One region of the Cyanobium sp. LEGE 06113 genome, then DNA from elsewhere that is predicted to be linked to it. Evidence: riboswitches for the same ligand, from Rfam matches in the RefSeq annotation. Region 1 holds a riboswitch; the other holds the start of a gene.

Region 1 (10,565 bases):
GCGCCCCGGCAAAGGCAACGGCAGCAGCAACGGCAAGGGTCTGGGCCGCCCCGACCCCCGGCTGATCGGCGAACATCAGGAGCTCTACACGGCCTTCCAGCAACTGCTGCTGGAAGACGACGAAGCCCTGCCTTGATTCACAAGCGCCTCCAGGCCCCTGCCAGAGCAGATGCTCCCGCCTTGGTGAGGCTCATGGCCGTGGCGATCGCTGTGCTCGCTGGCACTCCAGCCGCTGCCCAGGCGCCCCCCGAGGCACCGGAGCCACGCAGAAGGAGTCGTTCATGCTGATGTTCGGCAAGGGCAACGGGGCGATGCGCACCCTCTGCGCCCTCGAACGCGATGGCCTGATCACCGCGACGCAGCGGCAGCGCTACAGCGAACAGCTGATGGGCGTGCTCACCGAGCCAGCTGACGGCGCCACTGCCCATCGCAACGTGCGCATCGGCATGGCCTTCGCCGATGGCCGCAGCAGCCTCTGCCCGAGCGCGGTGTTCAGCCCCGGCCCGCTCAGTCCGTAGGCTCAGAATCCTGAGCTCCCTTCTGCTGCGCCGTCACCCATGACCCTCCGCATCGGCATCAACGGCTTCGGCCGCATCGGACGCCTGGCCTTCCGCCGCGCCGTGAGTCTCGGCAGCGTGGAAGTGGTGGGCATCAACGATCTGATCGACCTCGACTACCTGGTTTACATGCTCCGCCACGACTCCACCCATGGCCGCTTTGCCGGCGAGGTGAGTGTCGAGGGGGACAAACTGATCGTGAATGGCCAGGCGATCCGGGTGAGCTCCGAGCGGGATCCCGCCAAGCTGCGCTGGGGCGAGATCGGGGCCGACTACGTGCTCGAGAGCACCGGCTTCTTCCTCACCGAGGCCAGCGCCCGGGCCCACCTGGAGGCCGGCGCCCAGCGCGTGGTGATGAGCGCCCCCTCCAAGGACGCCACGCCGATGTTCGTGATGGGCGTGAACCACAGCAGCTACGCCGGCGAGGCGATCGTGTCCAACGCCAGCTGCACCACCAACTGCCTGGCACCGATGGCCAAGGTGCTGCACGACAGCTTCGGCATCGAGAGCGGGCTGATGACCACCGTGCATGCCACCACCGCCACCCAGAAGACCGTGGACGGCCCCTCGGCCAAGGACTGGCGCGGTGGCCGTGGCGCGGGTCAGAACATCATCCCCAGCTCCACCGGTGCGGCCAAGGCCGTGGGCCGGGTGATCCCGGCGCTCAATGGCAAGCTCACGGGCATGGCCTTCCGCGTGCCCACCCCCGATGTGTCGGTGGTGGACCTCACCGTGAACCTGGCCCGTCCGGCCAGCTACGACCAGATCAAGGCGGCGATGAAGGCCGCCAGCGAAGGGCCGATGGCCGGCATCCTCGGCTACACGGAAGACGCCGTGGTGTCCACGGACTTCCTCGGTGAGAGCTGCACCTCGGTGTTTGATGCCGGCGCCGGCATCGCCCTCACCGACACCTTCGTGAAGCTGGTGGCCTGGTACGACAACGAGTGGGGCTACAGCTGCAAGTGCATCGATCTGATGCAGCACATGGCCACTGTGGACTGTTCCGTGTAAGTAGTGGCGGCGTTCCGCTGTCACCATGCGCCTGATCGAAGCTTTCACCTCAGCCTGGAGTCGCTCCTTCGACTACAGCGGTCGCTCCAATCGGGGTGACTACTGGTGGTTTGTGCTGGCCAACCTGATTGTGGGCATCGTCCTCCAGGTTGTCTCCGAGAAGCTCTACTGGGTCTATGCCATCGCCAGCCTGGTGCCGGGGATTCCGATCTGTGTGCGGCGCCTGCGGGACATCGGCAAGCCCTGGCCCTGGCTGTTGCTCAGCCTGATCCCCATCGTGGGGGCCATCTGGCTGATCGTGCTGTTCTGCCAGCCCTCCGTGGCGCTCTGAACCCGGTTGAGACGCCCGGGGCACTGAACAGGAGATCGCTTCTGCTCCGCCGTGCCCCTTCGCCAGGCCGTCGCACCGACAGCCCCTTCACCTGCTGCTCCGCCCAGCGCCCTTCCGTCTGCCCCCGGTTCTTACCCCCGAGGGTCCGGCGGAGCGCTGATCTCCCTGGTGGATCTGCGCAGTGCCGCCCAGCACCACTGGTGGCTGGCCGGGGATGGCTTCCCCCAGCGGATCGCCGGCCTGCTGGCGGCGCCGCTGCAGGCCACGGGCCAGCCGGCGGCCAGCGCGGCGGAACTGGCCGAGATCTTTGCTCCCCTGCCGGCAATCGCTGCCGCGGAGGCCCATCCCGCCTGCCGTCAGGCGGGTTACCGCTACCTCCTCTGCCTGCGTCCCAGCGGGGTGCACCTCTCCTGCTGGCGGCAGTATCCCGGTGAGGTCGGCTGGCAGCGGCGCTGCGGGCCGATGGCCCTGGCTGCCTTCATCCGGCGCTTCGGCGCGCCTCGCGGTGCATCCAGCTGATCCAGTCGGCGGAGATCTCCTGGGGGCACACGGCCTCGCATTCCAGATGGCTGCTGCAGCTGCCGAAACCCTCCTGATCCATCTGCTGCTGCATCGCCCGCGCCCGCTGGGCGCGCTCCGGCTGGCCCTGGGGCAGCTGGCCCAGGTGCGCCAGCTTGGCGGCCACGAACAGGCTGGCGGAGGCATTGCGGCAGCTGGCCACGCAGGCGCCACAGCCGATGCAGGTGGCGGTGTCGAAGGCGGATCGGGCCTGTTCGGCCCCCACCAGCATGGCGTTGCCATCCGCCGCCTGGCCGGTGTTCACCGAGCAGTAGCCACCGGCGGCGATCAGGCGGTCGAGGGCGGAGCGATCCACGGCCAGGTCCTGCAGCAGTGGGAAGGCCGCCGCACGCCAGGGCTCGAGGGTGAGCCGCTCACCACTGCTGAACTGGCGCAGGTAGAGCTGGCAGACGCTGGTGGCGGCGCGGGGGCCATGGGCCTGGCCGTTCACCAGGAAGCCGCAGCTGCCGCAGATGCCCTCGCGGCAGTCGTGCTCCATCGACACCGGCCGCTCGCCCGCTGTGATCAGCTGCTCATTGAGCTGATCCAGCGCCTCCAGCAGCGACAGATCGGCCGACACCGACTCCAGGGTGTAGTCGCAGAAACCGCCAGGAGCCTGGGCTGATTCCTGGCGCCAGATGCGCAGATGCAGGCAGAGGGTGCGACTGCTCATGGGTGGGGCTCAGCGGTAGCTGCGGGCACTGGGCTCGAGGCTGGTGAAGGGCAGGGGTTCAGCATGGCGAACGGGGTCGGCGCCGCCCCGGTGCTCCCAGGCGGCGATGTGGGCGAAGCGGCTGTCATCCCGCCTGGCCTCGCCGTCGGCGGTCTGGTGCTCCTCGCGGAAGTGGGCCCCGCACGACTCCTCGCGGGCCAGGGCATCACGCAGCATCAACTGGGCCAGGCCGAAGAAATCCTCCAGCCGCAGCGCCTTCTCCAGCTCCGGATTGGGCCCCGCCGCCGTGCCCGGCAGCCGCACCTCGGCGTGGAAGCGCTGCTCCAGCGCCGCCACCTCCGCCAGCCCGGCCCTGAGGCCGGCGGCGTCGCGGCTGATGCCGCAGCGCTCGATCATCACCGCCCCCAGCTCCCGGTGGAAGGCATCCACGGGCCGTGGGCCCGCCACCTGCAGCAAGGCGGCGATGCGGCCAGCGGCCCGGGCGCGGGCCTCGCGGCAGGCCGGGTGGTCTGCCGCGATGGCAGGGGTGGCATGGCCCGCCAGCCAGGCCGTCACCGTGAGCGGCGCGATGAAGTAGCCATCGGCCAGGCCCTGCATCAGGGCGCTGGCCCCGAGCCGGTTGGCGCCGTGCTCGGAGAAGTTGGCCTCACCCAGCACGAACAGCCCCGGAATCGAACTCATCAGCCGGTAGTCCACCCACAGGCCGCCCATCGTGTAGTGGGGCGCCGGGTAGATGCGCAGCGGCGTGGTGTAGGGATCCTCGCCAGTGATCCGCTCATACATCTGCAGCAGATTGCCGTAGCGGCTCTCGATCGTGCTGGCGCCCTGGCTGCTGATCGCATCGCGCAGATCGAGGTACACCGAGCGGCCGCCGGGCCCCACGCCATGGCCGGCCTGGCACAGCTCCCGGGCCCGCCGGGAGGCCAGATCGCGGGGCACCATGTTGCCGTAGGCGGGATAGAGACGCTCCAGGAAGTAGTCGCGCTCCTGCTCGGGAATCTCGGCCGGCGGGCGCGGATCGGCCGGCTGGAGCGGCAGCCACACGCGGCCGTCATTGCGCAGGCTCTCGCTCATCAGGGTGAGCTTGCTCTGGTAGGCGTCGCCGCTGGGGATGCAGGTGGGGTGGATCTGGGTGAAGCAGGGGTTGGCGAGCAGGGCCCCCTGGCGATGTGCCCGCCAGATGGCGCTGGCGTTGGACTTGAGCGCGTTGGTGGAGAGGAAATACACGTTGCTGTAGCCGCCGCTGGCCAGCAGCACGGCCTGGGCGGTGTGCACCTCCAGCTCACCGCTGATCAGATGGCGGGCCACCACGCCGCGGGCCACCCCCTCCACGGTGATGATCTCCAGCACATCGCGGCGGCAGAGCAGCTCCACCCGGCCGGCGGCCACCTGGCGCATGAGGGCCTGGTAGGCGCCGTAGAGCAGCTGCTGGCCCGTCTGGCCGCGGGCGTAGAAGGTGCGGCTCACCAGGGCCCCGCCGAAGTTGCGGGTGGCCAGGCTGCCGCCGTACTCCCGGGCGAAGGGCACGCCCTGGGCCACGCACTGATCAATGATGCCGCTGCTGATCTCCGCCAGCCGCCAGCAGCCCGCCTCGCGGGCGCGGAAGTCGCCGCCGCGCACGGTGTCGGCGAACAGGCGGCTGATGCTGTCGCCATCGGCGGCCCGGGGACGGGCGGCATTGATGCCCCCCTGGGCCGCCACTGAATGGGCCCGGCGCGGGCTGTCATGGAAGCTGAGCAGCCGCACCTGGTAGCCCTGTTCGGCCAGGGTGGCCGCCGCCGAGGCGCCGGCCAGGCCGCTGCCCACCACCAGCAGCCGCAGCTGCCGCTTGCGCTGCGGGCTCACCAGGGGCAGCCCCTCCTTGCAGTGCTGCCAGGCTTGCGGCAGCGGACCACCGGGCAGCTGGGCATCGGGCAGTCCGCTCATGGCCCCGGCTGCAGAGGCAGCCCCAGGCCGAGGGCCAGCGCCACGGATACCGCCGCGAAGCCGATGGCCACCACCAGGGCCAGCAGGCGCCCCGCCAGGCGGATGCGGGGGCCGTTGCCGGCATCGAGCAGGCCCAAGCTGCGGTGGGCGGCCTCCGAGCCATGCAGCAGATGCAGTCCCACGGCGGCGGCGGCGGCGAGGTAGAGGGCCAGCATGGCCGGCTGGCGCAGCACCGCCTCCAGGACAGCCCGTTCGGCCCCCTGCGGAGGGCGCGGCCAGCGCAGCTGGCCCAGATGCACCGCCAGAAAGAGCAGCAGCCCCACGCCGCCGATCGCCTGGCTTCGGGCCGCCAGGGCCGCCAGCGGCTGGCCGCGACGGCTGCTGAGGCTGGCGCTGTTGCCGGCTCGGCGGTTGGCGATCACCTTGGCCAGCCCCAGGCCCAGATGCAGCAGCGCCGCAGCCAGCAGGGCCAGCTCCACCAGGGGCAGCCAGGCGGCGCGATGCAGACCGGCCGCATAGGCCTCAAAGCGCTCGGGGGCCAGCACCGCCGGCAGCACGCCGGCCAGATGCACCAGCAGGAACAGCACCAGCAGCAGCCCCGCCCCCGCCGTGCCCAGCCTCAGCGTGGTTGCGCCCATCCCCGTGGCCACCGTTGATCGGCTGCGGTGTTGAGCCCATGGTATGAAGAACAGCGCCCCTGACACCGCATCCACTCAGTACATTTGTACTAGTCTGTGGATTGACGATCCCCACGGCGTGGCCGACATCTCCAGGCGCCGCCCCAACAGCCAGGCCAGCTCACACGCCAGCGCCCAGGCCAGAGGCCAGGCCACCGCCCAGCCAGGCCTCAACCTGCAGCGGCTGCTGGTGCCCCACCCCGGCGCCACCCTGCTGCTGCGGGTGGCCGGCGACTCGATGCGCGATGCCGGCATCCGGCACGGCGACCTGCTGGTGGTGGACCGGCAGCTCGAACCGCGGGCGGGCCTGGTGGTGGTGGCCCTGCTCGATGGCGGCTTCACCGTGAAACGCCTGGCCGGCCGCGGAACCCGGCAGTGGCTGGAGGCGGCCCATCCCGCCTACCCGGCCCTGCCGCTGCACCCGCATCCCGCGCCCGCATCTGGGGGGTGGCCACCCATGTGATCCGCCGCTGCTGAGGGGGCCATGCCGACCAGCACGGCCATCGCCCTGATCGATGGCAACAACTTCTATGCCTCCTGCGAGGCGGTGCTGGAGCCCGCCCTGCTGGGCCGGCCGCTGGTGGTGCTCTCCAACAACGACGGCTGCATCGTGTCGCGCAGTGCCGAGGCCAGGCGGCTCGGCATCGCCATGGGCCAGCCCTACTTCCAGGTGCAGCGCCAGCTGGAGCGCCTCGGCGTGGTGGTGCGCAGCTCCAACTACGCCCTCTACGCCGACATGAGCCAGCGGCTGATGGCCACCCTGGAGCGCTGGGTGGAAGAGCTGGAGATCTACTCGATCGACGAGGCCTTCGGCCTGCTGCCCCGGCCGCCGGGCAGCGATCTCACCGCCTGGGGGCTGGAGCTGCGGCGGGCGGTGCAGCGGGAGCTGGGGCTGCCGGTGGCGGTGGGCCTCGCCCCCACCAAGGTGCTGGCCAAGCTGGCCAACCGCCTCGCCAAGGGGCAACCGGCCCATGGCCATGTGTTCGACCTGGGGGCCTGCAGCGACCCCTCCGCCTGGCTGCAGCAGGTGGCGATCGAAGACGTGTGGGGCATCGGCCGGCGCCTGGCCCGCTGGTGCCGGCTGCGGGGCGTCGCCCATGCCCTCGCCCTGCGCGACATGCCGAGCGGTGAGCTGCGCCAGAAGTGCGGCGTGGTGGGCCTGCGGCTGCAGCAGGAACTGCGGGGCCACCGCTGCCTGCCGCTCACCCTGGTGCCAGCGCCGAAGCAGGAAACCTGCGTGAGCCGCAGCTTCAGCCAGCCGGTGCGCACGGCCGCGGAGCTGCGCCAGGCGGTGGCCACCTACACGGTGCGGGCGGCCGAGAAGCTGCGCCGCCAACGGCAGCGGGCCGGGGCCCTGAGCGTGTTCGTGCGCAGCAACCCGTTCAACGGCACCAGCTTCTACAGCAACAGCGCCACCCTCACCCTGGCGCTGCCCAGCCATGACACCGCCGTGCTGCTGGCGGCGGCCCTGCCCCTGGCCGAGGCCCTGTTCCGTCCCCAGCACCCGCTGCAGAAGGCCGGCGTGCTGCTGCTGCAGCTGCAGGGCGAGGAGCTGCTGCAACACCACCTGCTGCAACCGCTGCCGCCGGAGCAGCAGCAGCGCCGCGCTGCCCTGATGGCCGCCGTGGACCGGCTCAACCGCCGCTACGGGCGCGGCACCGTGCAGTGGGCCGCCTGCGGACTGCAACCGCCCTGGGCGATGCGGCGCGACAGGCTCTCCCGGGCCGCCACCACGCGGCTGGAGGCGATCCCACGGGTGCTGGCGCAGTGAAAGGCGGGATCAGCGCTGCGGCCGGGCTCGTCGTGGGGCGGAACTCAGGGCAGCTGCGCCAGGCAGGCCTCGATCATCGCCGCCGTGACCGGAATCGTCTCCAGCTCATCGGCGTTGTCGAGGAAGGCGTCAAAGGAGGCGTAGCGACGGATGCAGGGAGCGGCGCCGGGGGCGCTGCAGGCGGCAGCCCAGTCGCCGTCGTCGGGCTTCACCAGGGCATAGGCCATCAGGGCCTCCTCCAGATCGCCGCCATCACCGATGCCCTCGCCGTGCCAGAGCACTTCGAAAAAGTCCATGGACGCGGGGGGAACACGGAGCACACCCAGGTTACTGAGCACGCCGGCCGCCCTGAAATCGGACACGAAACCTGAAGCGGGGCGAGAAAGAGCTGAGCCGCCGTGGGTATGCTCAGATTCAGAACGGTTCCGGCGGGGTTCAGCCGCCGGAGGCAACAGGGAAAGTGCCGTTGAAATCGGCCGCTGTCCCGCAACTGTGTTTCAGGGTCCCAGGACCCTGATCAGTCAGAACACCTGCCGTTCTTCACAACTCAACTGTCTTACCTGCGAGGTACAGAGTGAAGACCATGCCAGCAAAGCTGGCCAGCCTGTCGTTGATGGCTGCGCTCAGTTTCTGCCTTGTTCTATTAACGCCTGCCCCGGCGCAGGCGATGCACATCGCCGAGGGCTTCCTGCCGCTGCAGTGGGCCGTGGCCTGGTGGCTGATCTCGCTGCCCTTCCTGGCGGTGGGGCTGCGGTCGCTGACGCGCATCAGCCGCAGCCACCCGGAGCTGAAGCTGCTGCTGGCCCTGGCCGGCGCCTTCACCTTCGTGCTCTCGGCCCTGAAGATTCCCTCCGTCACCGGCAGCTGCTCCCACCCCACCGGCACCGGCCTGGGCGCGATTCTGTTCGGCCCCACGGTGATGACCGTGATCGGCAGCATCGTGCTGCTGTTCCAGGCGCTGCTGCTGGCCCACGGCGGGCTCACCACCCTGGGCGCCAACATCTTCTCGATGGCGATCGTGGGGCCATTCGTGGCCTGGGGCGCCTTTCAGCTCTTCAGCAGCAGCGGCCACAGGCGCCTGGCGGTGTTCGCCGCCGCCGCCCTCGCCGACCTGGCCACCTACGTGGTCACCGCTGGCCAGCTGGCGATCGCCTTCCCCGCCGCCAGCGGTGGGGTGATGGCCTCATTCCTGAAATTCGGCAGCATCTTCGCGATCACCCAGATTCCCCTGGCGATCACCGAAGGCCTGCTCACCGTGCTGGTGTGGAACTGGTTGCAGTCCTATGGCCAGCCCGAGCTCAAGACCCTCCGCCTGCTCCACCAGGAGAGCTGACCCCATGACCGATTCTGGAAAGCAACGCCCCCAGGGCAACTGGCTGCTGGTGCTCGCCGTGGTGGCCCTGAGCGCCCTGCCCGTGCTGGTCGTGCGCGGCGAATTCTCCGGTGCCGACGGCCAGGGCATGGACGCCATCAGCGAGATCCAGCCCAGCTACAGGCCCTGGTTCAACGCCGTGGTGGCGTTGCCCAGCGGCGAGGTGGAAAGCCTGCTGTTCGCCAGCCAGGCGGCCCTTGGCGCCGGTGTGATCGGCTACGTGATCGGGCTCTACAAAGGACGCGCTCTGAACAGGGGCGATGAGTCACCGGATTGACGCCCTGGCCTACGGCAACCGGCTGCGCTGGTTGCCCCCGGGCCAGAAGCTGGCCTTTGCGGCGGTGCTGCTGCTGCTGGGGCTGGTGGCACCTCCGCTGGTCCAGGGCCTGATCAGCCTCTGGCTGGCGCTCTGGATCGTGGTGTACGCCGCGATCCCGGCGCGGCTCTACCTGCCGCTGCTGCTGTTGCCGCTGGGGTTCGCCATCGCCAGCCTGCCGGCCCTGCTGCTGCAGGCGGTGCCGCTCGACGCCTTCACCGCCACCGCTCGCGGGGACGTGTGGCAGCAGCTGGCCCGGCCCCTGGCCGGCGGCTGGATGCTGTATGTGAGCCAGCAGGGGGTGGGGCAGGCCGCGCTGCTGATCAGCCGCTCGCTGGCCGCCAGCAGCTGTCTGATGTTCGTGCTGCTCACCACGCCCTTCAGTGAGCTGATCGCTGTGCTGCGGCGCCTGCGACTGCCGCCCCTGCTGCTGGAGCTGCTGGTGCTCACCTATGGCTTCATCTTCACCCTGATGGGCATCGCCAGCGAGCTGTGGGTGGCGCAGCAGGCCAGGGCCGGGAGGCGCGGCTGGAGGCAGCGACTGAAGAGTCTGGGGGTGCTGGTGGCCCAGTTATTGCATCGCTCCCTGGCGAGCTACCGGGGCCTCGCCATGGGCCTGGCGGCCCGGGGGTTTGACGGCGAGCTGCGGGTGCTGGCTGCAGAGCGACACCGGGGCTCGCCGCGCCATCAGCGAGAGGCCATCGCCGGCTGTGCCCTGCTCGGTGCCCTGTCCTTGGGGCTGGGGCGATGACTCCAGCGCAGCCCCCCGATGGCGGCAAGCCGGCAACAACCCTGCTGCGCTTCGAGGCGGTGGGCTTCCGCTACCCCTGCGCCCTCGAAGCGTGCATCAGCGGCCTCAGCCTGGACGTGCCCGAGGGGTGGCGCTGCGGCCTGATCGGCGACAACGGCTGCGGCAAAACCACCCTGTTCCTGCTGGCCAATGGCCTGCTGCGCCCTCAGCAGGGCCAACTCCGCTGGCGAGAGGCACCAATCCGCTACGCGCGCGGATCCCTGCGCCGCCTGCGCCAGCAGGTGGGGCTGGTGTTTCAGAACCCGGAACATCAGCTGGTGGCCACCACGGTGGAGGAGGACCTCTCCTTCGGTCTGGTGAATCTGGGCCTGGAGGAGGCTGAAATCCGCCGCCGGATGCAACAGGCGGCGGAGACCTTCGGGCTGGAGGCCTTGCTGGAGCGCCCCACCCACATGCTCAGCATGGGCCAGAAAAAAAGCCTCTCCCTGGCCGATGTGATGGTGCTCGAGCCCGAGCTGCTGCTGCTCGATGAGCCCACCGCCTATCTGAGCCCGGGCCATGGCCGGGCGTTGCTGCAGCAGTTGCAGCGGATTCATGCCAGCGGCACCACCATCCTGGTGGC
Region 2 (10,565 bases), on a different contig from region 1:
TCGCCAACCCCGACAACCTGGAGGTGGATGGGGCCGGCAACATCTGGGTGGTGACCGACCGCTCCTCCGGGGCCAGCCCCGCCGAGGCGTTCGGCAACAACAGTTGCTGGGTGCTGCCGAGGCGCGGGCCGGCCCGGGGCGAGGCCCTCTGCTTCGCCACCGGGCCCATGGAGTGCGAGCTCACCGGGCCGTGCTTCGACAGTGCTGAGCACACCCTGTTCCTGGCCGTGCAGCACCCCGGTGAAGTGCACGGCAGCCGCAGGGCCCAGGAGGTCAGCCGCCACACCACCGCCCTGGTGGATCGCGACGGGGCGGGTTTCGAGCAGGAGCGCTGGGTGCCAACCGGCTCGAACTGGCCCTCGGGCGTGCCCGGCAGGGTGCCCCGGCCTGGGATCGTGGCCATCAGCCGCCAAACCGGCGGGCCGCTGTTGCCCTGAGCGATGTCTCTGTTCTCCTGGCTGGTGATCGTGCATGCCCTGGCCGCCACGGTGTGGACCGGCGGCCACCTGGTGCTGGATCTGGGGGTGTTGCCCCGGGCCCTGCGCCAGGCCAGCGCCGCGCCGATCCGGGCCTACGAGGAGGTGTTTGAGCCCCTGGGGCTCACCGCCCTGGCGATCCAGGTGATCACCGGCCTGGCCATGGCCTGGATCTACCTGCCGGGCCTGCAGGGGCTGTTCAACCCGGCGAACCCGATCGCCGTGCTGGTCGGCACCAAGCTGCTGCTGCTGGCCGCCACCGTGGCCCTGGCCCTGGATGCCCGGCTGCGCCTCATCCCCAACCTCAGCGACGCCAGGCTGGGCCCCCTGACCTGGCACATCCGCGCCATCACAGCCCTGGCGATCGCCTTCGTGGTGGTGGGCGCCGGCATCCGGCTGGGGGGCTTCAGCTGAACAGGGGCAACGCCCGGCAGGGCCCACCCGCCAGCATGGGGGGCACTGCCCTCAAGCCATGCTGCTTCCCTGCCCCTTCAGCCTCATCAGCACCGCGGCCCTCGCCGCCAAGCGCCGGCCTGCAGGCCACGGTGCTGCTGCTGCTCACCCTGCTGATCAAGGCCCGCATCCAGATCAAGGCCGCCTCGGCCCTGGGCCTGTTCCTGCTGGCCCTGCAGACGCTGGGGTTCCTGGCCGTGGCAGGAGGTCTTGGCGCGCTGGCTGTAGGCGGAGCGGCTGTGGGTGGTGCGGGGCTGGCGTTCCAGCGGCGCTCCGGCCAAGCGGCGTGAGGGCGTGGCTCTTTGAGGGCGTGAGCGTTTGACCGAGCTCCCCCCCTGGCGCCCCCTGCTGCGGGCCGCCCGTGAGCGAGAAGGACGCTCCCCGGCGGCCCGCTGGCTGCAACTGGCCAGCGTCGCCGCCGCTGGAGGCTGGAGCAGGGCTGGCGCGAGGAAGACCTGAATCCCAGAGATCAGGTCTGTGGGATCAGGTCTGCGGCCGAATCGCCGCAGCAGGAGCACAATGGGAGCGGAGTGGTTTCCGAGCCTCTGGCCCGGAAGGCAACGAGGAAAGTCCGGTGCAACTCCGGCACTGTCCCGCAGCTGTGATGGAGAGACCTGCTCCTGAGTCAGAACGCTCGCCGCTTTGAGTTCTTTCCTGCCCGGCGCGGAAACCGGGAGAAACCATGCAACACCTCCGCTCCAGCCGCTCCCTCGGCCTTCTGGTGGCCCTGGCCACCGCCACGACCCTGCTGCTCGGCCAGCCGGCCCAGGCCCACAACGTGGCCTCAGGCGGCCTGGTGGGAGGCTTCCTGCATCCACTGGCGGGCACCGACCACCTGCTGCTGCTGATCGCCGTTGGCGCCGCGGCCTCCTACCTCTCGGCCGAGCTGCTGCTCTGGGGGCTGGCTGGCGCCCTGGCTGGAGGCGTGTTCGGCGCCATGGGCGGCGGGCTGCCTGGTGCCGAGCTGCTGGCGACCCTGGCCATCCCCGCCGTGGCCCTGCTGGTGCTGCGCAGCCAGAAGTCGCCGCTGGCGCCGGCCCTGGAGCTCTGCGGTGCCTGATCGCTGCAGCCGTGGCCGTGCACGCCATGCTCCATGGTCAGGAGGCTCCGGCCGGTGCCGCCTCAGCGCTGTGGTGGGCGGGTTCCTTCTCCGCCTCGGTGCTGGTGAGCGGCAGCAGCTATCTCGTGCTGCGGCAGCTGCCCAGCCGCTGGACCGCCGCCGTGGCCCTGCTGCTCGCCGTCGCTGGCGCGGCCCTGATCCTCGGCCCGATCGCCTTCGCTGCCCGCTGAACGCCGCAGAGGCGTCAGTTGGCTGACATCTGCACCAGACTGGCCGTGACGGTTCCAGTGGTTCACACCCTGGACGCAAGGAGGAAAGTCCGGTGGGGAGGGGGTTCTTGGACCCTCTGCGAGTCCGGCGCTGTCCCGCAGCTGTGATGGGGTTCGCTCCTGGGAGCACCCCTCAGTCAGAACGCTCGCCGTTGTGATCACCCCTCTCCCCCGGCGCGGACCGGGTTCCACGATGAGCCAAGCCTTTCTTTCCAGCCCTGGAAGCCACCCGCCTTCAGCCTGCCAGGGCCTGCCCGAGCGCTGAGACGCGCCGCAGACGTTCACGTCCCCAACAAGCACTCCAGGGCCGGACCGGGCCGGCGCCAGCCTCTGGTGTCCGCGCCGGCTGATCCGCTCGTGCCGTGATGCCCCCCTCGCCCTCCTGCATGACCACCGATCTCCGGCCAGCCGACTTCGTTCTGGCCCCCTATGCCCGCAGCAGCAACTGGCGCGGCGCCTATCAGATCCTCAGCGCCGTGGGCCCCTACCTGGCCTGCTGGGCCCTGGCCATCCATCTCGCCCAGCGGGCGCCCTGGGCCGTGCCCCTGCTGGTGATTCCCCTGGTGCTGTTCTCGCTGCGCTGCTTCTCCCTGATGCACGACTGCGGCCACCATTCCCTGTTCCGCAGCCGCTGGCTCAACCGGGTGGGGGGCTTCATCCTGGGGCTGGTGAATGCCATTCCCCAGCTGGCCTGGTCCAACGACCACGCCTTTCACCACCGCACCAATGGCGACTGGGAGCGCTATCGCGGCGTCACCGACCTGATCACCACCGACGACTACGCCCAGCTGAGTGCCAGGCAGCAGGCCACCTACGCCTTGCTGCGCCATCCGCTGATGGCCCTCCCCGGTGGCTTCTACTACCTCGCCATCCAGCCCAGGCTGGCGCTTCTCAAGGAGATCTCCCGGGCGGTCCGGGCCCAGGCCGTGCCGCGCTCGGCCGAGTTCTGGGATCTGCTGCTGAACAACGTGGTGCTGATCGCCCTGGTGGTGGCGGCCGGCCAGCGCTGGGGATTCGGCCTGGTGCTGGGGCTCTACGGCGTGACCCTCACCTTCTCGGCAGCCCTGTTCCTGTGGATCTTTTTCGTTCAGCACATCTTTGAGGGCAGCTACGCCCACAACACCGAGGGCTGGAGCCACATGCAGGGAGCTCTGGAAGGCACCAGCTATCTGCAGATGCCGGCCTGGCTGCGCTGGTTCACGGCTGACATCGGCTACCACAACATCCACCACCTCTCGGAGCGCATTCCCAACTACAACCTGCGCGCCGCCCACCAGGCCAATGCCCGTCTGCTGGCGGCTGTGCCCTGTCTGCGACTCGGCGACATGCTCAGTTGCGCCCAGTTCAAGCTCTGGGATCGGGAGACTGAGCGCCTGGTGCCCTGTCCGGAGCAGGTCGATGCCGTGGCCTGACTTGCCGGCTTGGCCAGGGCAGCCGTGGCGGGGACCGAGGTCCTGGCATGGGCAGGAATCCGCCTGCTCAGGGGCCTGGGAACCGCGCTTTCTGGAGCAGAACAGCCTGCTGATCGGCCATGCCGCCTGGGATGGTTATCGGCTCAGCGGCCGGGGTCTGCTGATCTGCCACCTGGCCGCTCCGCTCGAACCTGAGCACGACTGGCGCCTCGACGGCGTGCGGTTCAGCCGGCGCTATGTGGCGCGAAGCGAGGTGACCGCCCAGCTGCGCCACCAGGGGCTGGGACCGGCAGCGATCCGTCCGAGCCTGGGGGCCCTCGACAGCTACGACCCGGCCAGGGAGCTGGTGGTGCTGCTGAGTGGCCATGGCCCCGAGCTGATCGCCCTGCTCAGGAAGCTGCCCACGGCGCCACCGACCTGCTTTGAACTGGTGGAACGGCGCTGGAGTGAATTCGCCTGCGCCGCAGTGCCGTGACCCAATAACACCTGATTATGCGCATAAACGCGTAGAGTGATGACTTCGATGCGCTGCAGCCGCCATGGCCACCGCCCCCTGGCCCTTCGCCCTGCTGATGGCCCTGCAGCGGCGCCTGGTGTGGGCCATCCCAGCCGCCATGCTGCTCGGCCTGGCCTGGGGGGTGACCCTGCCCTCGGCCTGGCTGGTGAGCCTGGTGATGCCCCTCACCTTCCTGATGGTGTATCCGATGCTGATCGACCTGCGGTTGCCGCTGCTGCTGGGTGGCAGAGACCTCAGGCTGCAGCTCACGGCCCAGGCGATCAACTTTCTGGTGATCCCGTTCGTGGCCCTGGCGATCGGCCGGCTGTTCTTCGCCAGCCAACCCCTGGTGGCCCTGGGCCTGTTGCTGGCGGCGCTGCTGCCCACCAGCGGCATGACCATCTCCTGGACGGGGTTTGCCAAGGGCAACCTGGAAGCAGCGGTGCGCATGACCGTGGTGGGGCTGGTGCTTGGGTCCCTGGCCACACCGCTCTACGCCAGGGTGCTGATGGGCACAGCGGTGGACGTGCCGATGGCCAGGGTGTTCCAGCAGATCCTGCTGATCGTGTTCCTGCCGCTGCTGCTGGGGCAGATCACCCGCGTGGCGCTGATCGCCGCCAGGGGCGCGGAGCACTACAGGAAGGTGATCAAGCCACGGTTGGCCCCCTTCTCCACCCTGGGCGTGGTGGGCATCGTGGCCGTGGCCATGGCGCTCAAGGCGCCCCTGATCGTGGGCCAGCCCCTGCTGCTGGTGCGCATGCTGATCCCGCTGCTGCTGCTCTACGGCATCAACTTCGCCCTCAGCACCCTCGTGGCGCGCCGCTTCTTTCCCCGCAGCGACGGCATCGCCCTCGTGTACGGCACGGTGATGCGCAACCTCTCGATCGCCCTGGCCCTGGCGATGACGGCCTTCGGGCCCGAGGCTCCGAGATCGCCCTGATCATCGCCCTGGCCTACATCGTTCAGGTGCAGGCCGCCGCCTGGTATGTGAAGGCCACCGACCGCCTGTTCGGTCCTGCGCTGGCGGCGGAAGCCCCGGCCTGACGGGCCCGTGAGCGGTCCAGCTGCGGCTGCTTCCCCTGCGCCCCGCTGCCATGCCCTGGACGGCGCCCGCGTGCTGGCCGTGCTGCTGCTGATTCCCTTCCACGCCGCAGCGGTGTTCTACGCGGGCGATCTGGGCACGTTCTATGTGAGCAACCCCGAGAGCAGCGCTGCCCTGGGGGGCTTTCTGGTGCTGGTGCATCAGTGGCACATGCCCCTCTTTTTCTTTCTGGCGGGCTCGGCGAGCTGGTACTCCCTGCGATCGCGCGGTGCGGGGGCCTACCTGCGCGAACGCCTGCAACGGCTGCTGCTGCCCCTGGGGGTGGGCATCCTGGTGCTGGTGCCGCCCCAGGTGTACGTGCACGACCTGCAGAGCGTGGATTCAGCCCTGGGCTACCTGCGCTTCTACCCCCACTTCTTCGATGGGATTCGGCCGACGGGTCACTTCGAGTGGGCCCACCTCTGGTTTCTGGCCTACCTGCTGGTGATCACCCTGCTCTGCCTGCCGCTGCTGGGCCGGCTGAGTGCTCAGGCCAGCCCCAGCCCACCTGAAGGCGGTGCAGGCTGGCGGGTGAGCCTGGGCTCGTTGCTGCTGCTGGCCCTGCCCCTGATGCTCTCGGAGGCCCTGTTGCGGCCCCGCTGGCCGGGCTTCCAGAACCTCTACGACGACTGGGCCAATCTGCTGCTCTACCTGCTGTATTTCGTCTACGGCTACCTGTTCTGCCACCAGGGCGGCTTCTGGGTGGTGCTGGATCGGCGCCGCCGGCTCCTGGTGGCGCTGGCGATGGTGGGCATGGCGGTGTTCCTGGCCCTCACGCTCAGCGGCGCCACGCCCGCTGCGGGCGATGAGTCTGCTGCCGCCCAGCTGTTCCAGGCCTTTCGCGGCTGGAACAGCTGGTGCGCCGTGCTGGCCCTGGTCGCCCTGGCGCGCCGCTTCCTGAAGGCACCCCATCCGCTGGTGAGCTACGGCAGCAAGGCCGCCATGCCGCTCTACCTGCTGCACCAGCCGGTGCTGGTGGGCCTGGGCTGGTGGGTGGTGCCGCTGCCGCTCGCCATCGGCGCCAAATTTGCCCTGATCTGCGCCGGCTCCCTGCTGATCAGCCTGGGCCTCTACGAGGGGGTGATCCGGCGCCTGGGCCCCCTGAGCCCGTGTTTTGGCCTGGTGGGCCGGCCCTGAGCGCACTCCCCATGCAGCGCCTCTCGATCATCATTCCCACCCTCAATGAGGCCACCTGCCTGGCCGCCACCCTGGAGCGGCTGCAGGCCCTCGACCCGCCGGCCTGGGAGGTGCTGGTGGTGGATGGCGGCAGCCACGATCACACCACCGCCATTGCGGCGTCAGCGGGGGTGCGGGTGCTCCAGTCGCCGGCCACCGGCCGGGCGGTGCAGATGAATGAGGGGGCTCGCCAGGCCAGTGGGGCGCTGCTCTGTTTCCTGCATGCCGACACCCTGATCCCCACGGATCTGGTGGAGGTGGCGGAACGCGCCCTGGCCGATCCCTCGGTGGCCTGCGCCGGCTTTGTCTCCCTGATGCGCTCAGGCCAGCGCACCTGCTGGGGCGTGTCGGGGCTGAACCTGCTGAAAACCTATCTGGCGCCGCTGCTGTTTCGGCCGCTGCAGTTCCTGCGGGGGCTGAGGCTGCTGTTTGGCGATCAGGTGATGATCACCCGGCGCCACACCTTCTGGAAGGGCGGAGGTTTCGATGAAGCCCTGCCCCTGCTGGAAGACGGTGACCTCTGCCTGAGGCTGCTGAAGCAGGGCAGGATCCGGCTGATCCGCCGGGTGGTGGTGAGCTCCGATCGTCGGGTGCGGGCCTGGGGGGCCGGCAAGGCCATCGCCACCTATCTCGGCATCGGCATCCTCTGGGGCCTGGGCCTGCCACCTCGGCACCTGCGGCGCTTCTATGACGACGTTCGCTGAGAGGGCGCCGACTCAGCCCCTCTGCTGATTGAGGCTCCAGTCGTAGGGCAGGAACCGCACCTGGGGCTCTGGACCTGGGGGAATTCCATCTCCCAACCGGGGCAGGATGTAGCCGGGCAGAGAGGCGTTCACCGCCAGAAAGTCAGTCCGGTACCACTGAAAGATCCGGCTGACCCAGAGGATGTTGCGCTCCCGCTCGAAGCGCACCTTGGCGGGGTTGTGGATGAAGCGGTGAAGGTCAGCTTCGAGCTGCTGCTCCACGGCGTCGGTGCGGTAGGCGCGCTGGCGGAGCAAGGGACAACCCACCGAGGCACACACGATCGCGAAGTGAATGCGCGGATCCCCCAGCTGGCGCAACAGCTGATTTTCGATCTGGGCCAGGCTGAAGCAACCGTCCTGCAGCCGGTGCAGCGGCCGCTGAAAGAAGCGCAGAAAACCGACCCAGTTCGGCAGTCCCAGCAGGCTGGGGCGGATCGAGGCGATCGGGTAGGCCTCCAGCACGGCCTGAACCGTGAAGGCGTTGTAGAGGTTGATCCAGTGGGCCAGCTGCTCCTGGGGCCCTTCGGTGTGGGCCGTCTGGGCGGCCAGCCAGGCGCGGAGGGTGGCCACATCCCTGCTCTGCCAGCCGGCGTAATCCACCCTGCCGTCGCCATCCACATAGCGCTGCAGCAGCTGGTCCCAGACGGCCGGGTCTTTCAAGCGGCAGGGGGCGAAGGGGCAGAGGGCATCCGCTCAGGTGAGGTTGCCCTCGCGCTGATCCGGCATTGAGGGCGGTGTGGGCGGTGGCTGCAACACCGGCAGCAGGCTGTTCAGGCCCAGCATCACGAACGACAACGCCCCCACCAGGGCCAGCAGCCGCATGCCGAGGGGCAAGCCCCGATCCACCAGCCTGTCGTCGGCATCCTGGTCGTCGGGCTCGGGGGGCAGGGGCGTCATCGGGGGAAGCGGCTCAGCAGCCCATTCTCGCTGCCGCTGGCGAAGGGGGCAGGCGCCTTGGCGTGGAGCGCTTGCCTCCCTTGACTCTCCAGCTGGATGGAGACCATACGGTGGACTGAACCGCTTCGTTGTCCCCTTTCCCCATGGTTGGATCCGCCTTTCGGTTCGGAGTGTCCGCACTGGCTCTGGCTTCGTTGCTCTCCTCCCCGGCCCTGGCCCAGGTGGATCCCCACGAGGGTCATCACGGCATGGACGGCATGCCAGGCATGACGACCCCAGGCCACGCCCATGACGTGGGCCCCGCCGGCGCCACCTACGACCTGCGCTTCCTCGACGGCATGGTGCAGCACCACACCGGCGCCCTGCGCATGAGTGAATTCGTCTTCGGCATTGACCAGCCCGGTGTGGGGGCCCTGGGCAACACGATCTGGCGGGATCAGGCCAGCGAAATCCGCGCCATGGGGCTGTGGCGCAAGGCCTGGTATCCCCAGGCGCCGGTGTATCCCGTGGCGCTGGCGCCTGGCGGCGATCCCAACAGCCTCTCCGGCCTCACCCGCATGAGCCAGGCCCAGATCGAGGGCATGCGGATGATGGGCGCCGGACCCACCCTGGAGAACCGGGTGGTGTGGTTCCTCGAGGGCATGATCCACCACCACGGCGGGGCGCTGATCATGGCCCACGACGCCCTGGCCAAAAGCACCAACACCACGATCCGGCGCTTCGCGCGGGCTGTGATCGTGGCCCAGCGGGCCGAGATCATCGAGCTGCGCCGGATGCTGGCGGTGGAGGGATTGCGCAAGCCGGAGTACTCGCAGTACGACAAGCTCTTTGCCCTCTGAGCGGCCAGGCCGAGCGGCAGGGGGGCGTTCATGTGGCGCTGGTCATGATGGTGGGCCTGGCTGACTACTCCACCTCGAGCCTGCCCCGCACCATGTTCATGCCGCAGTGGAAGGGATAGCTGCCGGCAGCCCTGGCCGGCAAGTCCACGGAGGTGGTGGCATCCAGGGGCAGATCGAGGGATTGGTGGAAATCGGGGAAGATCACCTTCGCCACGCAGCCGCTCGGATCGATCCGGTGAAAGCTGAGCCGCACCGGCTGGCCGGCCTTCACCCGGATCCGCGAGGGGGCATAGCCGCCGTCCACGGTGATGGTGATCTCCTGCAGGCCGTGCTCCCCCTCGCGGGCCGCCACGCCACCACCATGGCGGCCGAGGAACCACCACAGCTCCCAGATGATCAGTGCCACCCCTGCGCCGGCCACCAGGACCTTCAGCAGCACAGGCTGCTCGATGCTGCGCCAGAGCGGCTCGGCGGTGGAGGCGCTGGTGGCAGCGGCAGCGAGGCCAGGCAGGAGCGACATCAGGGCTGGGAGTGTCATCAGGCAGCCCTCGGCAGGGGCGCAGGCCGGAAGCGGCGCAGCCGCAGGGCATTGCTCACCACCGACACGGAGCTGAAGGCCATGGCAGCGCCGGCCAGCATCGGGCTCAGCAGCCAGCCGGTGAGGGGGAACAGCACACCGGCGGCGATCGGGATGCCGGCCACGTTGTAGGCGAAGGCGAAGAACAGGTTCTGGCGGATGTTGGCCATGGTGTGGCGGCTGAGCTCGATCGCCGCCGGCACGCCGGCCAGGTTGCCGGAGATCAGGGTGACGTCGCTGGCGGCGATCGCCACATCGGTGCCGGTGCCCATGGCGAGGCCCACGTCGGCCTGGGCCAGGGCGGGGGCGTCGTTGATGCCGTCGCCCACCATCGCCACCGGGCCCTCCCCCTGCGCCTGCAGCCGTTGCACCACCGAGGCCTTGTCGGCGGGACGCACCTCGGCCACCACCCGCTCGATCCCCACCTGGGCGGCCACCACCTCGGCGGTGCGGCGGGCGTCACCGCTGAGCATCACCACCTGCAGACCCAGCCGCCGCAGCGCCGCCACCGCTGCCGTGGCACTGGGTTTGAGCGGATCGGCCACCCCGAAGCAGGCCTCGATCCGTCCGTCCACCACCACGGCCGCCACACTGCAGGCCAGGGCCTCCAGGCGCTCCACCAGGGGCTCGAGGGCCGCGGTGTCGATGCCGAGTTCGGGGAGCCAGCGGGGGGTGCCGACCCGCACCTGCTGGCCGGCGATCACCCCCTGCACGCCGCGTCCCGCCACGGCCTCGAAGTCCGTCACCGCCGGCAGATCGCCCGGCTGCAGCTGGTGTGTGGCATAGGCCACGATCGCCTCGGCCAGGGGATGCTCCGAGCGGGATTCCAGTGCGGCCGTCAGGGCCAGCAGGGTGTCAGCCGGCAGCGCGCCACCGTCGAGTCGCTCGAACTGGGTCACCTCCGGCTGGCCGCGGGTGAGGGTGCCGGTCTTGTCGAGCACGATGGTGCGCAGCGTGCCGGCGGTTTCGAGGGCCTCGGCGCTGCGGAAGATCAGGCCGTTCTCCGCCCCCTTGCCGGAGGCCACCATGATCGAGGTGGGGGTGGCCAGGCCCAGGGCGCAGGGACAGGCGATCACCAGCACGCTC

The links. A riboswitch is a leader RNA that binds a small molecule or an ion and turns the genes downstream of it on or off. The one in region 1 is predicted to bind cobalamin.
Region 2: linked by a shared signal. The riboswitch ahead of IQ220_RS03840 (fatty acid desaturase) and the one ahead of IQ220_RS05960 (energy-coupling factor ABC transporter permease) in region 1 are both predicted to bind cobalamin.

What each region holds. Positions count from the first base shown of each region.
Region 1 is NZ_JADEWM010000002.1:355,027-365,591, forward strand. Features, by position in the region: gene IQ220_RS05905 (hypothetical protein) at 1-136, shown strand, start outside; gene IQ220_RS05910 (hypothetical protein) at 288-518, shown strand; gene gap (type I glyceraldehyde-3-phosphate dehydrogenase) at 558-1,568, shown strand; gene IQ220_RS05920 (DUF805 domain-containing protein) at 1,594-1,899, shown strand; gene IQ220_RS05925 (hypothetical protein) at 2,068-2,418, shown strand; gene IQ220_RS05930 (succinate dehydrogenase/fumarate reductase iron-sulfur subunit) at 2,378-3,130, opposite strand; gene IQ220_RS05935 (fumarate reductase/succinate dehydrogenase flavoprotein subunit) at 3,140-5,056, opposite strand; gene IQ220_RS05940 (succinate dehydrogenase) at 5,053-5,694, opposite strand; gene IQ220_RS05945 (LexA family protein) at 5,813-6,196, shown strand; gene IQ220_RS05950 (Y-family DNA polymerase) at 6,218-7,504, shown strand; gene IQ220_RS05955 (hypothetical protein) at 7,549-7,800, opposite strand; cobalamin riboswitch at 7,908-8,057, shown strand; gene IQ220_RS05960 (energy-coupling factor ABC transporter permease) at 8,118-8,837, shown strand; gene IQ220_RS05965 (energy-coupling factor ABC transporter substrate-binding protein) at 8,842-9,153, shown strand; gene cbiQ (cobalt ECF transporter T component CbiQ) at 9,137-9,943, shown strand; gene IQ220_RS05975 (energy-coupling factor ABC transporter ATP-binding protein) at 9,940-10,565, shown strand, end outside.
Region 2 is NZ_JADEWM010000001.1:733,091-743,655, reverse strand. Features, by position in the region: gene IQ220_RS16380 (alkaline phosphatase PhoX) at 1-437, shown strand, start outside; gene IQ220_RS03860 (CopD family protein) at 441-890, shown strand; gene IQ220_RS03855 (hypothetical protein) at 926-1,219, shown strand; partial or broken gene IQ220_RS03850 (pyridoxamine 5'-phosphate oxidase) at 1,248-1,355, shown strand; cobalamin riboswitch at 1,444-1,586, shown strand; gene IQ220_RS15530 (HupE/UreJ family protein) at 1,612-1,989, shown strand; gene IQ220_RS15525 (hypothetical protein) at 2,001-2,219, shown strand; cobalamin riboswitch at 2,252-2,427, shown strand; gene IQ220_RS03840 (fatty acid desaturase) at 2,624-3,670, shown strand; gene IQ220_RS03835 (hypothetical protein) at 3,672-4,145, shown strand; gene IQ220_RS03830 (arsenic resistance protein) at 4,210-5,106, shown strand; gene IQ220_RS03825 (acyltransferase family protein) at 5,218-6,384, shown strand; gene IQ220_RS03820 (TIGR04283 family arsenosugar biosynthesis glycosyltransferase) at 6,396-7,127, shown strand; gene IQ220_RS03815 (DUF547 domain-containing protein) at 7,140-7,826, opposite strand; gene IQ220_RS03810 (hypothetical protein) at 7,860-8,063, opposite strand; gene IQ220_RS03805 (DUF305 domain-containing protein) at 8,207-8,902, shown strand; gene IQ220_RS03800 (cupredoxin domain-containing protein) at 8,967-9,422, opposite strand; gene IQ220_RS03795 (copper-translocating P-type ATPase) at 9,440-10,565, opposite strand, start outside.